One region of the Comamonas sp. NLF-1-9 genome, then DNA from elsewhere that is predicted to be linked to it. Evidence: predicted binding sites of a transcription regulator. Region 1 holds the regulator's gene; the other holds the start of a gene.
The links. Region 1 encodes NrdR, which represses ribonucleotide reductase genes. Its sites were predicted from a motif close to CACNANATNTNGTG; they were not measured.
Positions count from the first base shown of each region.

Region 2: KUD94_RS02925 (ribonucleoside-diphosphate reductase subunit alpha) is a predicted target of NrdR. The motif match lies at 3,156-3,169, and genes of this name have one in related genera.

Region 1 covers NZ_CP078069.1:941,440-948,880, forward strand. Annotated here, with positions in the region: gene glyA (serine hydroxymethyltransferase) at 1-700, shown strand, start outside; gene nrdR (transcriptional regulator NrdR) at 725-1,174, shown strand; gene aroC (chorismate synthase) at 1,234-2,331, opposite strand; gene KUD94_RS04615 (CBS domain-containing protein) at 2,390-2,851, opposite strand; gene KUD94_RS04620 (O-acetylhomoserine aminocarboxypropyltransferase) at 2,928-4,229, shown strand; gene KUD94_RS04625 (alpha/beta fold hydrolase) at 4,229-5,059, shown strand; gene KUD94_RS04630 (restriction endonuclease) at 5,056-6,078, shown strand; gene hpnC (squalene synthase HpnC) at 6,101-6,940, shown strand; gene hpnD (presqualene diphosphate synthase HpnD) at 7,050-7,441, shown strand, end outside.
Region 2 covers NZ_CP078069.1:589,896-597,336, reverse strand. Annotated here, with positions in the region: gene KUD94_RS02930 (ribonucleotide-diphosphate reductase subunit beta) at 1-535, opposite strand, end outside; gene KUD94_RS02925 (ribonucleoside-diphosphate reductase subunit alpha) at 553-3,084, opposite strand; gene KUD94_RS02920 (Na/Pi cotransporter family protein) at 3,341-5,005, opposite strand; gene KUD94_RS02915 (hypothetical protein) at 5,104-5,970, shown strand; gene KUD94_RS02910 (hypothetical protein) at 6,191-7,057, shown strand; gene lspA (signal peptidase II) at 7,128-7,441, opposite strand, start outside.

The DNA.
Region 1 (7,441 bases):
CTTCGAGCGCATGGCGCGCGTGGCCAGGGAAGTGGGCGCCATCTTCTGGGTGGACATTGCGCACTACGCCGGCCTCGTCGTCGCGGGTGAATACCCCAACCCGGTGCCGTTTGCCGACGTGGTCACCTCCACGACGCACAAGAGCCTGCGCGGCCCGCGCGGCGGCTTCATCCTGATGAAGGCCGAGCATGAAAAAGCCATCAACTCCGCCGTCTTCCCCGGCCTGCAAGGCGGGCCGCTGGAGCACGTGATTGCCGGCAAGGCCGTGGCCTTCAAGGAGGCGCTCTCGCCCGAGTTCAAGGCCTACGGCAAGCAGGTGGCCAAAAATGCCCAAGTGTTTGCCCAGACCCTGACAGAGCGCGGTCTGCGCATCGTCAGTGGCCGCACCGAAAGCCACGTGATGCTGGTGGACCTGCGCTCCAAGGGCATCACTGGCAAGGCGGCCGAGGCGGCGCTGGGGCTGGCGCACATCACCATCAACAAGAACGCGATTCCGAACGACCCGGAAAAGCCCTTCGTGACCAGCGGGGTGCGCGTAGGCACGCCCGCGATCACCACGCGCGGCTTCAAGGAAGAAGAGACGCGCCTGACCGCCCATCTGATGGCCGACGTGCTTGACAAGCCGCACGACGAGGCCAACCTGGCCCAGGTGCGCGCCAGGGTGGGCGAGCTGACCGCGCGCTTTCCGGTCTATCGCTGAGCCACGCACGCCGCCCGGACAGCCATGAAATGTCCGTTCTGCAGCCATCCGGACACGCAGGTCGTGGAGACGCGCGAGTCCGAGGGCGGCGACTACGTGCGCCGCAGGCGCCGCTGCAACGCCTGCGACAAGCGCTTTACCACCTACGAACGGCCCGAGGTGAACTTCCCCGCGATCGTCAAGAAGGACGGGCGGCGCGTGGAGTACAAGCGCGAGAAGCTCGAAGGCTCATTTCGCATTGCGCTGCGCAAGCGCCCGGTGGGCACCGAGCAGGTGGATGCGGCGATAGAGCGCATCGAAGAGCGCCTGCTGCAACTGGGCGAGCGCGAAATCCTGTCCAACCGCCTGGGCGAGATGGCGATGCACGAGCTGCAGCGCATGGACAAGGTCGCCTACGTACGCTACGCCAGCGTGTACCGCAGCTTTGAACACATCGACGAATTCAAGGCGCTGGTAGACAAAGTGGCAGAGTAGCCCAGCACTATTCAAACGATAGCTGCCAGCGCTCGTCTGGCAAGCGTTTGCTCTGTTTTTTACTTCAGACTTGCCGCGACCGGGGCAAGCGCCTGGCTCACGTCGGCGCACTGCGCGCGCTGCAGCAGCGCGTGGTCCATCAGTACCAGGGCAAGCAAGGCTTCGGCGATCGGCGCCGCGCGTATGCCCACGCAAGGGTCGTGTCGGCCCTTGGTGACCACCTGCACCGGCGCGCCATGGATGTCTATGGACGGGCGCGGCGTCAGGATGGAGCTGGTGGGCTTGATGGCGATGCTCACCTCGATGTCCTGCCCGCTGCTGATGCCGCCCAGCACCCCGCCGGCGTGGTTGCTGGCAAAGCCCGCCGGCGTGATCGCGTCGCCATGCACACTGCCGCGCTGCGCGACGCTGGCAAATCCGTCGCCGATTTCCACGCCCTTGACCGCGTTCAGCCCCATCATCACCTTGGCGATGTCGGCGTCGAGCTTGTCGTACAGCGGCGCGCCCAGGCCCACGGGCACGCCCGTAGCCTGCACCCGGATGCGCGCGCCGCAGGAGTCGTGCGCCTTGCGCAGCGCGTCCATGTAGTCTTCGAGCTGCCCTACTTCGGCCACTGGCGCGAAGAAGGGATTGTTCGGCACGTGCTCCCAGCTCTCAAAGGCAATCGGCAGCTCGCCGAGCTGCGTCATGCAGGCGCGAAATTGCGTGCCGTACTTCTCTTTGAGCCACTTCCTGGCCACGGCGCCCGCGGCCACCGTGGGGGCGGTCAGGCGCGCCGACGAGCGCCCTCCTCCGCGCGGATCGCGCAGGCCGTACTTGTGCCAGTAGCTGTAGTCGGCGTGGCCGGGGCGAAACTGCTGCGCGATCTCGCCGTAGTCCTTGCTGCGCTGGTCCTGGTTGCGGATCAGGAGCGCAATCGGCGTGCCCGTGGTGCGGCCCTCGTACACGCCCGAGAGGATCTCCACCGCATCGGGCTCGTTGCGCTGCGTGACGTGGCGGCTGGTGCCGGGGCGGCGGCGATCCAGATCGTGCTGGATGTCTGCCTCGGTGAGCGCCATGCCCGGCGGGCAGCCGTCGATCACGCAGCCAATGGCCGGGCCGTGGGATTCACCGAAGTTGGTCACGCAAAACAGCCTGCCCAGCGTGCTGCCACTCATGGGGAACTCCTGGTTTGATAGCTGCCAGCGCTTGCTGGATGGGCGCTAGAGGCGGATTTCAACCTTGCGCTTCAGAGGGGGCCTGGTCTTGCGGCCAATCGCGGATATAGGCCTTGAGCAGCTTGTTTTCCAGGTTCTGGCTGTCCACCACCGTCTTGGCCACGTCGTAGAAGCTGATCACGCCCATGAGCTGGCGGTTGTCTATCACCGGCAGGTAGCGCGCGTGGCGCCCCAGCATCATGCGGCGCACCTCGTCGAGCTCGGTCTCCAGCGTGCAGATGAGCGGCCCCGGGTCCATGCTGCGGTAGACCGACAGGCCGTCGAACTTGCCGCCGTTCTTCACCGCAGCGTCTATCACCTCGCGGAAGGTGAGGATGCCGACCACACGCTCGTGCGCCATCACCACCAAGGAGCCGATATCGTTTTCCGACATGATGCGCGCCGCGTCCGCCAGCGAGTCCTCGGGCGTGATGGTGTAGAGCGTGCCGCCCTTCAGGCGCAGGATGTCGCGAACTTTCATGGCTGTGATCGGTGCGATGGGCACCGGCAAATATAGCCCACAATGCATCGCTTCATGCACGAACACGGAGACATCCATGCCCGGCTACGCCGATCCCGGCTTTGACACGCTGGCGGTGCACGCGGGCGCGCGGCCCGACCCTGCAACCGGTGCGCGCGCCACGCCGATCTACCTGAGCACCTCCTTCGTCTTCGAATCGAGCGAACACGCCGCCGCGCTGTTCAACATGGAGCAGCCGGGGCACGTGTATTCGCGCCTCTCGAACCCCACGACCGACGTGCTGGAGCAGCGCATCGCGGCGCTGGAGGGCGGCGCGGGTGCCATCGCCACAGCCAGCGGCATGGCGGCGCTGCACCTGGCCATCGTCACGCTGATGGGCGCGGGCAGCCACATCGTCGCCAGCACGGCGCTGTACGGCGGCTCGCAAAACCTGCTGAACTACACGCTCAGGCGCTTCGGCATAGCGACGACCTTCGTCAAGCCGACCGACGTCGACGCCTGGCGCGCCGCGATCCGCCCCAACACCAAGTTGCTGCTGGGCGAGACCCTGGGCAACCCGGGGCTGGAGGTGCTGGACATTCCCGCCGTGGCGCAAATCGCGCACGAGGCGGGCGTGCCGCTGCTGGTCGATTCCACCTTTACCACGCCGTATCTGATGCAACCGCTCGCGCACGGCGCCGATCTGGTCTACCACGCTGCTACCAAATTCCTCTCGGGCCACGGCACGGTGATGGGCGGCGTGCTGGTCGACGGCGGCGGTTTCGACTGGGACGCCTCGGGACGCTTTCCCGAGCTGACCGCACCCTATGACGGTTTTCACGACATGGTGTTCACGCAGGAATCGAGCGTCGGCGGCTTCCTGCTGCGCGCGCGCCGCGAAGGCCTGCGCGACTTTGGCGCCTGCCTGAGCCCGCACAGCGCCTGGCTCATCCTGCAGGGCGTGGAAACCCTGGGCGCGCGCATGGAGCGGCACGTGCGCAACACCGAGCGCGTGGTGCAGTTCCTTGCGAGCCACCCCTTCGTCGCGCACGTGGGTCACCCCATGCTGGAGAGCCACCCCAGCCACCACCTGGCGCAAAAACTGTTGCCGCGCGGCGCGGGCGCGGTCTTCAGCTTTGACCTCAAGGGCAGCCGCGAGCAGGGCAAAAAATTCATTGAAACGCTGAAAATCTTCAGCCATCTGGCCAATGTCGGCGACTGCCGCTCGCTGGTCATCCACCCCGCGAGCACCACGCACTTTCGCATGACGGACGAGGCGCTGCTCGCGGGCGGCATCACCCAGGGCACGATACGGCTTTCCATCGGATTGGAAGACCCCGACGACCTGATCGACGACTTGAAGCGCGCGTTGAAAGCGGCAGAAAAGGCGGGTGCGTGATGCTCTACCAAGTCCAGGGCGCGCCGCTTTATGCCTATACCGGCGACAAGAGCTTCAACCCGGCCCAGCCCAGCGTCGTCCTGATCCACGGCGTGCTGTGCGACCACAGCGTCTGGCTCTGGCAGGCACGCTACCTCGCCAACCACGGCTTCAACGTGCTTGCGATCGACCTGCCCGGGCACGCGCGCAGCAGCGGCGAGGCGCCGGCGAGCGTCGCGCAGGGGGCGCAGACCATCGCCGCGCTGCTCGATGCCGCCGGCTGCGACAAGGCCGCGCTCGTCGGCCACAGCTGGGGCTCACTCATCGCGATGGAAGCCGCGGCTGCCCTCAAGGAGCGCGTGAGTCACCTCGCGCTGATCGGCACGGCGGCGCCGATGGCCGTCTCGCCCGCCTTGATCGAGGCCGCGCAAAGCGACCCCGAGAAGGCGCTGAAGATGATCAACGTCTTCTCGCGCAGCACGCTCGCCTCGCCCAGCGGCGCGGGCTTGTGGGTGTATGGCGCCAGCATGGCGCTGGGGCGCAAGGTGCTGCGCAGCAACCGCCAGGTGAACGTGTTTTACCGCGGCTTTCTCGCCTGCGACCAGTACAGCGGCGGGCTTGCCGCCATGGCCACCCTCACCTGCCCGGTGCTGTTTCTGCTGGGGCAGCTCGACCAGATGACCCCGCCGCGCGCCGCCCGGCCGCTCATCGATGCTGCCCGGGCTGCGGGGCGGCAGATAGAGGTGCGCCATCTGCCGGTCGGGCACCATCAGATGACCGAGGCGCCGGTGGAAACGGCGGCGGCGCTGCGCGAATTTCTGAACTCGTCGTCATCGGCACTGCAAGCATGACTTCCGAACATACCTCTCGCCCCGTATGGATGGTGCGCGCCGGCGAAGGCGCAAGCCTGATCGAAGACTTTCGCGCGCAGTCGCTCGTGGCCATAGGCTGGAGCGCCCTGGGCGACTTGTCGCGCTATGCCACGCGCGCCGATTTCGCACTGGCAGTGGAGCAGGCCATGCCGGAGCTCAAACCCGGACAGAGGGCGTCTGCTGCCGGGCAGACCTACCGTTTCGTGCACGAGATCGCGGCGAGCGACCACGTCGTGAGCTACGACCCGGACAGCCGCGTCTATCTTCTGGGCAGCGTCACCGGTGCCTACGCCTATCGCCCTGCGCACTCGGCCGAATTTCCGAACACGCGCAGCGTGCGCTGGCTCGGCAGCGTGCCGCGCGATGCGCTCTCGGTAGCTGCACGCAACAGCCTCGGCGCCATCTCCACGCTCTTCCTGCTGCCATCTCAGGTGGGGCAAGAGGTGCTTTCCCGCTTGTCGCAACCTTCGGCCAAGCCCCACGAGAGTGTGCAGCCGGCGCAAACGGAAGAAGACAGCCAGGAAGATATCTACCGCGACGTGCAGTCCAAAGGCTTCGAGTTCATCAAGGACAAGGTCAACGCGCTCGATTGGGAAGACATGCAGGAGCTGGTGGCCGGCCTGCTGCGCGCCATGGGCTACAAGACACGCATCTCGCCCAAAGGCTCGGACCGGGGCAAGGACATCGTGGCTTCGCCCGACGGCTTCGGGTTTGAAGACCCGCGCATCGTGGTCGAGGTCAAGCACCGAGAAGGCAGCGCCATCGGCTCCCAGCAGATACGCAGCTTTCTGGGCGGCCGCCATGATCACGACAAGGGCTTGTACGTGAGCACTGGCGGCTTTACCAAAGACGCGCGCTATGAGGCCGAGCGCGGCCGCATTCCGGTGATGTTGATGGACCTGGACGATCTGGTGCGCGCTCTGCTGGAACACTACGAGCGCATGGACGTGGAGATGCAGCGCCTGGTCCCCTTGCGCAAGGTGTACTGGCCTGCCTGAGGCTCGCGCCGCAGTGGCATCCGTGAACCCTGCCCCCGTCACCCACTACGAAAACTTCCCCGTAGCCTCCTGGCTGTGCCCGCCGCGCCTGCGCGCGCCGATTGCCGCGATCTACCACTTTGCCCGCACGGCGGACGACCTGGCCGACGAGGGGCACGCCACGGCCGGGCAACGCCTCGCCGACCTGCAAAGCTACCGGCAAGACTTGGCCGCCGCCGCAGCAGCCCAGGCCCCGAGCGCACGCTGGCCGCAGGTCTTCGGTCCCTTGGCCAGCGCCATCGCGGCCCACGACTTGCCCCTGAACCTGCTGACCGATCTGCTCGACGCCTTCGAGCAGGATGTGGCGATGACGCGGGACCATGCCACGTTTGCCCATCGCGCCGCGCTGCTCGATTACTGCCGGCGCTCGGCCAATCCCGTCGGGCGGCTGCTATTGCATCTGTACGGCGTGCACGATGCACAGGCGCTGGCGCAAAGCGACGCGGTCTGCTCGGCGCTGCAGCTCATCAATTTTTGGCAAGACCTGAGCGTGGATCTGCCGCGCGGGCGCCACTATCTGAGCGACGCCGACTGCGCCGCCCACGGCGTGGCGCGGGCCGATCTGGCGGCGCTGCGGCGCTCGGCGGCGAGCGATGCGCTCATCATGGATTGCGCCGCATGGGCGCGCGCCCTGATGCTGGAGGGTGCGCCGCTGGTGCATCGCCTGCCGGGACGCGTGGGCTGGGAGCTGCGCCTGGTGGTGCAAGGGGGCCTGGCGGTGCTGGGCCAGGTGCAGGCGCTGGGCGGCGCCAGCCTGCAGTTGCGCCCGCGCCTGTGCGCCTGGCATCTGCCGGGCATGCTCTGGCGTGCCGCGCTGATGTAATCCTGTTTTGATAGCTGCCAGCGCTTGTAAGGCAAGCGTTTGAGGCCGATTTTTCTTAAAACCGTAAACCGGAGGCGGGCGCTCATGCGCATGGGACAATCACGCCCCGATGAACCCCGAGCAGTACGTGCAGAACAAGGCAGCGGCCTCAGGCAGCAGCTTTTATTACGCCTTTCTCTTTCTGCCGCGCGACAAGCGCGCCGCGATCACCGCCTTCTACGCCTTCTGCCGCGAGGTGGACGATGTGGTGGACGAAGTGCGCGACCCTGGCGTGGCGGCGGCCAAGCTGGATTGGTGGCGCTCGGAGGTGGAGCAGGCCTTCGACGGTCAGCCCAGCCATCCGGCGATGCGCGCGCTGATGCCGCACGTGGGCGCCTGCGCGATCGAGCGCCAGCAACTGCTGGACATCATCGAAGGCTGCCAGATGGATCTGCGCTACGACAGCTATGAAGACTTCGCCGGTCTGGCCAACTACTGCCATTACGTGGCCGGCGTGGTGGG
Region 2 (7,441 bases), 350 kb from region 1:
TTTCCTGGTCGTTGGGCAGTTGCTCCAGCGCGTACTGATGCGATGCCTTGAAGCCGTCGGCAAAGGCTTGCACCACGCGGTTCAGGCGCGCATGGGCCTCTTCCACGCGCAGGATTTCGTCGATGATGACCGAAGGGTCGTCAAACGAATTGCGCACGATCTCCGAATAGGTGGCGGCGTGGATGACTTCGTTGTCGGACACGCGCTGCCAGGCGGCCCAGAGTTCGCTGCTGGTGATGAAGGGCGCGAGCACGGGCGCGATGGCGCGGCTGGCGACGCTGTCGGCCTCCCACTGCCAGGCCAGCGTCTTGATCATCATGTCGTAGGTGGAGCGGCTGGCTTTCTTGAAGTCGGCGTTGCAGCTGGAGTAGTCGAATTCGTTTTCGTCCCAGTCGAGCGATTTCTGCGTCTTGTACAGCTCCCAGATGCGCGGGTAGTGGCGGTTGATGGTGTCGAACAAGCCCTGCTTTTCACCGAGGAAGAGCAGCGGCTTGTCGTAATCGGTCTTGTCGTAGTTGAAGACGTTGGCGGTCATGGTGGGCCTTTCTTGCGTCAGAGCGTGCAAGAGCCGTTGCACTCGGGGTCGGCGTCGAGCACGCTGACATGCTCGGTGTCGGCCTTGCGCTCGGCGCGGGGGCTTTCAGGCTGGGGCTCGCCCGTCTGGACGGCCATGGCGCTGCCGACCATGCGGCCGACGAGTTCCTTGCGTTCGGCCTCGGCCTCGTTGAGCGGCTGAAAGCCCGCCGAGGTTTTCTGGTTCATGTAGTACTTGCTCTTGAGGCCCATCTTGATGCGGTAGAGGTAGTCGCGAATCATTTCGCTGGAGCCGATGAAGGCGTCGCCGATCACCTTGCGGTAGAAGTCGGCCGAGATGCCCTGGTCGGTCCATTTCTGGATGATGGCGTAGGCCTCGGTCATGTCCTTGGCGGGGATGTTCCAGGCCGATTCGTACCACGGTGCCAGCTCTTCGCCCTCGGGCGCGGCCCAGTAGTTCACGCGCTGGTTGTCGGTCTTGATCATGGTCAGCTCGCGGATCGGGTAGACGCCGTTGGTCGTGCCCGAGGCGTTGGCCGAGGTTTCGGTGGGCATGTGCGCGGCCAGCACCGAATTGCGGATACCGCCGTTGGCTACGACTTCCAGGCGCAGCGCCTCCCAGTCGTAGTGGTTGGTGAAGGCGGCAATCTGGTCGACGTTGCGGTTGTAGGTATCCAGCGGCATCCAGCCTTCGGGCCAGCGGGTCTTGTGCATCCAGGGGGCGTTGCCCAGTTCCTGCCCCAGGCGCAGGCTGGCGCGCACCAGGTGGTAGAAGTGGCGCTCGGCCACGCGGTGGATGAATTGCTTGCCCTCGGTGGTGGTGTAGCGCTGGTGCTCGCGCGCCATCAGGTGCGCCATGCCCAGAATGCCCACGCCGGCGTTCAGGCGCGCCTTGGAGGTGTAGCCGATGTGCGGCAGCTCGTATTCGGCCAGGTGGATGCACTTGTCGATCATCAAGAGCGCGTAGTAGGCGACCTCTTCGTACTGCGCGTCGCTTTCGATGTTGTCCACGCAGATGCCCGCCAGGTTGCAGGTAGCCACTTCGGGCGAGGAGCGCTGCACGATCTTGTGCACGGTGACGCCGTTCACCTCATCACCCTCTTGCAGCTCCAGCGGATAGACCATGCCGCGGCCGGTCTGCACCGCGTGCTCGCCGCTCAGGCTATGCTTGCCGCCCTCTTCGTCTTCAAATTCGACGAAGGAAACGTCGGCGTTCTGGTAGATCTCGGTGATGTGGTTGTAGGCGCCGGTCGGCAGGTCGATCTCTGAGCAGAGGTTGGAGCTGTAAATCGTCTCCTTGAACGGCGTGTGCCGATTCATCTCGAGGATGTTGTGCTCGTAGATGCGCCCGGTTTCGTTCCATTCGTTGCAGGCGGTGATGAGCAGCTCGCGCGCGTTGACGAAGCGCTTGGGGAAGAGCGGGTTCTTTTCGTACTTCTGGTAGAGCTGCTCGAAGCGTTCCTCGTCGTTGCTGTAGAGCGCCTCGTACAGATCGGGCGCGGTGTGGCTGTTGAACAGGAAGATCTCTTCATTGCGCGCCACCTTGCGCGCAAACAGGCGGTTGCTGCCCCACGAATAATCCATGCCGCGGATCTTCTTGTCCTCGGTGGACATCGGGTTCTTCAGGCGCAGCAGGGTTTCGATTTCGGGGTCGTAGATCGAAAAATAGCTGGTGCAGGCGCCGCCGCGGCCGTTTTGCAGGCTGGATTTCACCTCCGAGACCACCGCGCGCAGATAGGGGAGCTTGCCCTGGTGGCGGATCACGCCGCCGCGCACCGGGTCGTTGACCGAGCGGATGTTCATGTGCGAGCCGATGCCCGCGCTCATGTAGGTCATGGTGTAGGCGATGTGGTTGCCCACCGCGATCGAGCGCGCCGAATCGGCCGTGGTGTAGAGGCAGCAACTGGCGTAGCCGCGCAGTGGCGTGCCCAGATTGATGTGGTTGGGCGTGGGCGCGTTGATGCGGTTCATCGACAGGTGCTCGTACCACCGCGCCACGTCGTGCATGCGCCGCTCGCGCGGCTGGTCCACCGCCAGCGCCATGGCCATGCGCATGTAGATGAACTGCGAGGTTTCGTAGATGCGGTTTTTCACCCGGTCGGCAATCGCGTACTTCGACAGGTGGGTGTGCAACTGGTAGTGCGCATAGCCGTAGTCACGGTCGTGGTCGATGAGTTTTTCGACCTCGGCGTATTCCTCGTCCGAGTAGTCGAGCACCTCCATGTAGCCGAGCTTTTGCAGGCGCCGGTGCAGTTGCAGCACCGTGGGCATGAAGACGCCGTGCACCTCCTTGTGCATCAGCGCGGCGTACAGACGCCCGGCCATGCGGTTGTACAGCCAGGAATCGGACTGCAGGCAGTTCTTGATGAGCTGCTGCTGCAGCATGGTCGTCGTCACCTGCTCGGGCATGTCCGTCACGGTCTCCAGCACCACCGAGGACCAGTCCATGTCCGGCCCCAGGGCCTTGGCGGCCCATTCGCCCCAGCCGTTGAGCTTGGACGGGGTGAATGGCTCTACGCGGCCATCGCGCTTGGTGACGGATTCGATCATGGCGGCTTGCTCTCCTGTGGTGTGTGGCGGTTCATCAAACACTACGTATAGTAGTTTCATGGACAGCCTAACACAACATGTAGTGGGCAAAAGGACCGCGACACGCTGGAGCCGGATACGGCAAAACCGGCGCTGAAGCGCGCCTTCGCTGGCTTTGGCCGATTTGCAACAGAGGCCGAGGACGGCAGCCAGAAGCGAGGCTAAACCCGTCTGCGCCTGGCTGCACCTGGCCCGGGCGCAGGCTCAAGCCAAGGCTTCAGACCTTGGGCAGGCCGCCTTCATGCCCGACCGCCCGCTCGCGCCCCGAAGGCAGGGCGCCGGCCTGCTCCAGGATGGGGTAGGCAGTGGCGCTGATGAGCGAGTTGATGCGCCGCAGGTCCGACAGCAGGTCGATGTGCAGCGAGCTCGTCTCCATGCTCTGCGTCGCGCGCTCGGCCAGCCGCGCCAGATGGTTGGCCGCGTAGGTGCGCTCCAGCGCACGAAAGTGCCCCTTTTCCTCCAGCAGGCGCTGGGCGTCGCGCACCGTGCCGTCCAGGAACACCCCCATGCTCAGGCGCAGGTTGTTCACCAGGCGTGCATGCAGGTCGGAGATCTCGGCCATGCCGGCCTCGGAAAATTCCACGCCCTTGCTGATCTTCTTTTCTTCCACATCCTGCACGATGCGCTCGATGATGTCGCCGATCTGCTCCATGTTGATCGTGAAGCTGATGATGTCGGCCCAGCGCCGACTCTCCTTTTCGCCCAGGTCGTCGCGCGGGATCTTGGTCAGGTAGTACTTGATCGCGGAATACAGGCTGTCCACCTCGTCGTCCATCTCGCGCAGCCGCATGGCCAGCGATTCGTCGTTGTGGCGTATCACCTCCATCACGCCGGCGAGCATGTTTTCCACCACGTCGGCCTGTGTCAGCGCCTCGCGCACCGCCAGGCTCATGGCCAGCGACGGCGTGGACAGCGCCGAGGGGTCCAAGTGGTGCGGCCGCTGGCCCGGCAGCCGCGCCGGCTTGGGCAGCAGGCGCGCGATCAGCCGCGCCACCCATTGGGTCAGGCCGATGAAGCCCACGCTGATGATCACGTTGTAGGCCAGGTGAAACAGCACCACGCCGTGCGCCACGCCGGGCATGTGCGGCTGCACCAGGCGCAGCCACAGGCCGACGAAGGGCGCCATCACCGCCACGCCCAGCAGCTTGAACAACAGGTTGCCCACGGTCACCTGCTTGACTTCGGTATCGGCGCCGGCCAGGGTCAGCACCGCCGCCAGGCCATTGCCCACATTGGCTCCGAGCACCAGGCCCAGCGCCATGTCCACCGGCACCACCTGCGACGCGGCCATGGCGGCGATCAGCAGCACCACGGCCAGGCTCGAGTAGGAGATGATGGCCAGCACCGCGCCGATGAGAATCTCGGCCAGCAAATCCTTGCCCAAGGCCTCCAGCACCACGGCGGTGACGGGCGAAGCAAGCATGGGGTCGCTGGCCTGCACGATGCGCTCCAGCGCCAGCAGCATCAGCCCCAGCCCGATGAAGATGCGCCCCACCCGCCCGGCTGTGCTGGCCTGGCGCGTGATGAACAACACCACGCCGACGAAGATGAACATCGGCGACAGCCAGGACAGGTCAAAAGACAGCAGCACCGCCATCAGCGCCGTGCCGATGTCCGCCCCGCGCATCACCGCCAGCGCCGCCGGCAGCGAGATCAGCCCCTGCCCGACGAAGGAAGCCGTCATCAAGGCCGTGGCCGTGCTGGACTGCACCAGCGCCGTCACCCCTATGCCCGACAGCGCCGCCGTAAAGCGGTTGCCCAGGCTGCGCGCCAGCCAGGCGCGCAAATTGGCACCAAACACCCTCAGCACCCCGGTGCGTACCAGGTGCATGCCCCACACCAGCAGGGCGATGGCGGCCAGCAAATTCAGAAGGTGTTTCATGGATACGGGCGCTGCATCGGGCAATCCCTCGTTGCCCGTGCGTGCAAGCGCACAGCATACCCGCAGGCACGGACGCGGCGCCTACACTTGCGCGCGCCATGACACAAGCGCAACACGGGCCCGCCCTGGGCATTGCCTCGCGGGGCGGCAGAATCACCTGGACGCTGATCGATGAGCTCGGCGGCAGACCGGCGCTGCTCGGCCAGGGGCAGTGCGCGCGCCTGGAAGAGCTGCGCACGCTGCGCGACGCGCAGGGCGCACCCCTGCTGCCGCCCCGCAGGGTCGGCGCAGGCTGCTCCAGCATGAGCCCGGCCTTGACCGTGCTGTTTCCCACGGCCAGCACCCAGTCGGTGGACCCGGTACTGGCCCACCTGCTGGCGCCCCTGGCCTATGAGACGCCTCCGGCGGGCCCCTGTCTGGTGCTGGCCGCCACGGCCAGGCACACCGTGCTCGCGCGCCTGGACGACGCCGCGCACTGCCGCGTCCTCGCCCATGGGCTGGACCTGCCCGCCGGCGCCGTCTTCGACGCGCTGGCGCTGGCGCTGGGCATGGAAGCACCGGGCGGGCCGACGCTGGAGCGCCTGGCCGACTTCGGCAACGCCGATGCGCTGGACTTGCCCGAGGCCGACGAGGCCGAGACGCCAGCCGGATTTGTCTTTGCCCCCCTGCGCGCTGCCGCCCTCGCGCGCGTGCGGGCACTGGAGGGCAGCCCCTGCGAACAGCCCCGCGCCGACCTGGCCGCCGCCGTGCAGGCCGCGGTGGTGCGCCGACTGCTGGCGCCCACGCTCGACGCCTTGCGGCGCAGCGGCCTGAACCAGGTGGCGCTGAGCGGCGGCGTCACGCGCAACCAGGCCTTGCGCCAGGCACTGCAAGCCCATTGCCGCGTGATCGCCCCCGCACGCAAACCGTCCGCCAGCGCGCGCCTTGCGCTGGCGGCGCTGCTGGGCCACGGTCGCTTGGCTTGACGCCCGCGGCCGCAAGCCGCAGACCGTTTATCGGGTTTTGCAGCAAGCTCTTCAGGCCGACTGGAAGGCCGCGCCTTTCCGCATTCTTCGGGGGTCCATACGTGATTCGTTACCATGGCTGCGCCCAGAAACGTTTTCCAGAGGGGGAAAGCGTCTCGCCTCGGGCTTGGGTTTCAGGCCGAAGCCAGCGGCGTGGGCATGCAAGCACGAAGGAAGAGCCATGCAAAAACGATATTTTCAGATACCGGCCTTGATCATCGCGACCGCCGCCTTGGCGGCATGCGGCGGTGGTTCCAGCAGTTCCGACCCTGGCCCGGCGCCCACGCCCGCACCTGCGCCAACCCCCGCACCTGCGCCAACCCCCGCACCTGCGCCGACGCCAGCGCCCGCCCCTACACCGGCGCCGACTCCGGGCCCGACCACCGGCGCTGCGTCAGACTGCTTCAGCGATGCACTGTTTCACAATGGCGCGACCGCACAGCTCGACTACCAGCTCAGCGGCGGCGCAACCGGGACGAGCTCGCACCAGATTTCCGTTTCCACCGGTGCGACCTACAACGGGCAATCCGGCCTGTTCGACCACAAGTCCATCATGGTCACGGAGTTTTCCGCGCCTGCAGAGCTGGCGGCACCAGGCCGCGCTGTTGCGACGATCCACACCTACGCGAAGCTGGACGGCATGACAACGCTCACCTATGGAACTACTGCGGACGTGGCGATAGCGGGCATGAACTTCAACGTCGCGACCACCTACAGCCCGCCCCTGGCGGACGCAAGAATGACGTTGGCAGCGGGCGGCACGACGCGCTCCAGCGCTACGGCAACGGTTGTAAGTTCCATCGCTCCGACCGAGGTGAGTCAAGAGACGCTGACCTCCACCTACCTCGGCCAGGAAAAGATCTCCATCCTTGCTGGCACTTTCGATACCTGCAAATTCGAGATCACCGAAGGCGACGGCATCAAGACGACACATTGGTTCGGCGTCGGCAATGGGGTTCCGTTGAAATATGTTGGCCCTCAAGAAGGCGTCGCGGACGTCACCATGGAGCTGATGCCCAGCAGCCGTCTGAACAACGCTCCGCTGTAACGCGGAGCGCACCGCCGCGCTTCGGCGCGGCTTGCCCGAGCAAAAGCACATCGCACAGCGATGTGCTTTTTCATTTAGCCGACGCTACCTTGCTGCGCCGCAGCTCATCGACGATCAGGCACACCGCGCCGAGCGTGATCGCCGAATCCGCGAGGTTGAATGCCGGGAAGTGCCCGCGGTAGAAGATGCCCGCGAGCCAGGACCAGTGGAAATCGAGGAAATCCACCACATAGCCGTGCTGCAGGCGGTCCAGCACATTGCCCGCCGCGCCGCCCAGAATGCTGGCGAGCGCGAAGGAAAACAGCTTCTGGCCCGGATGGCGCAGCAGTTGCCAGACGATGAAGGCGCCAATGATCAGGCCCAGGGCGACGAAGAGCCAGCGCT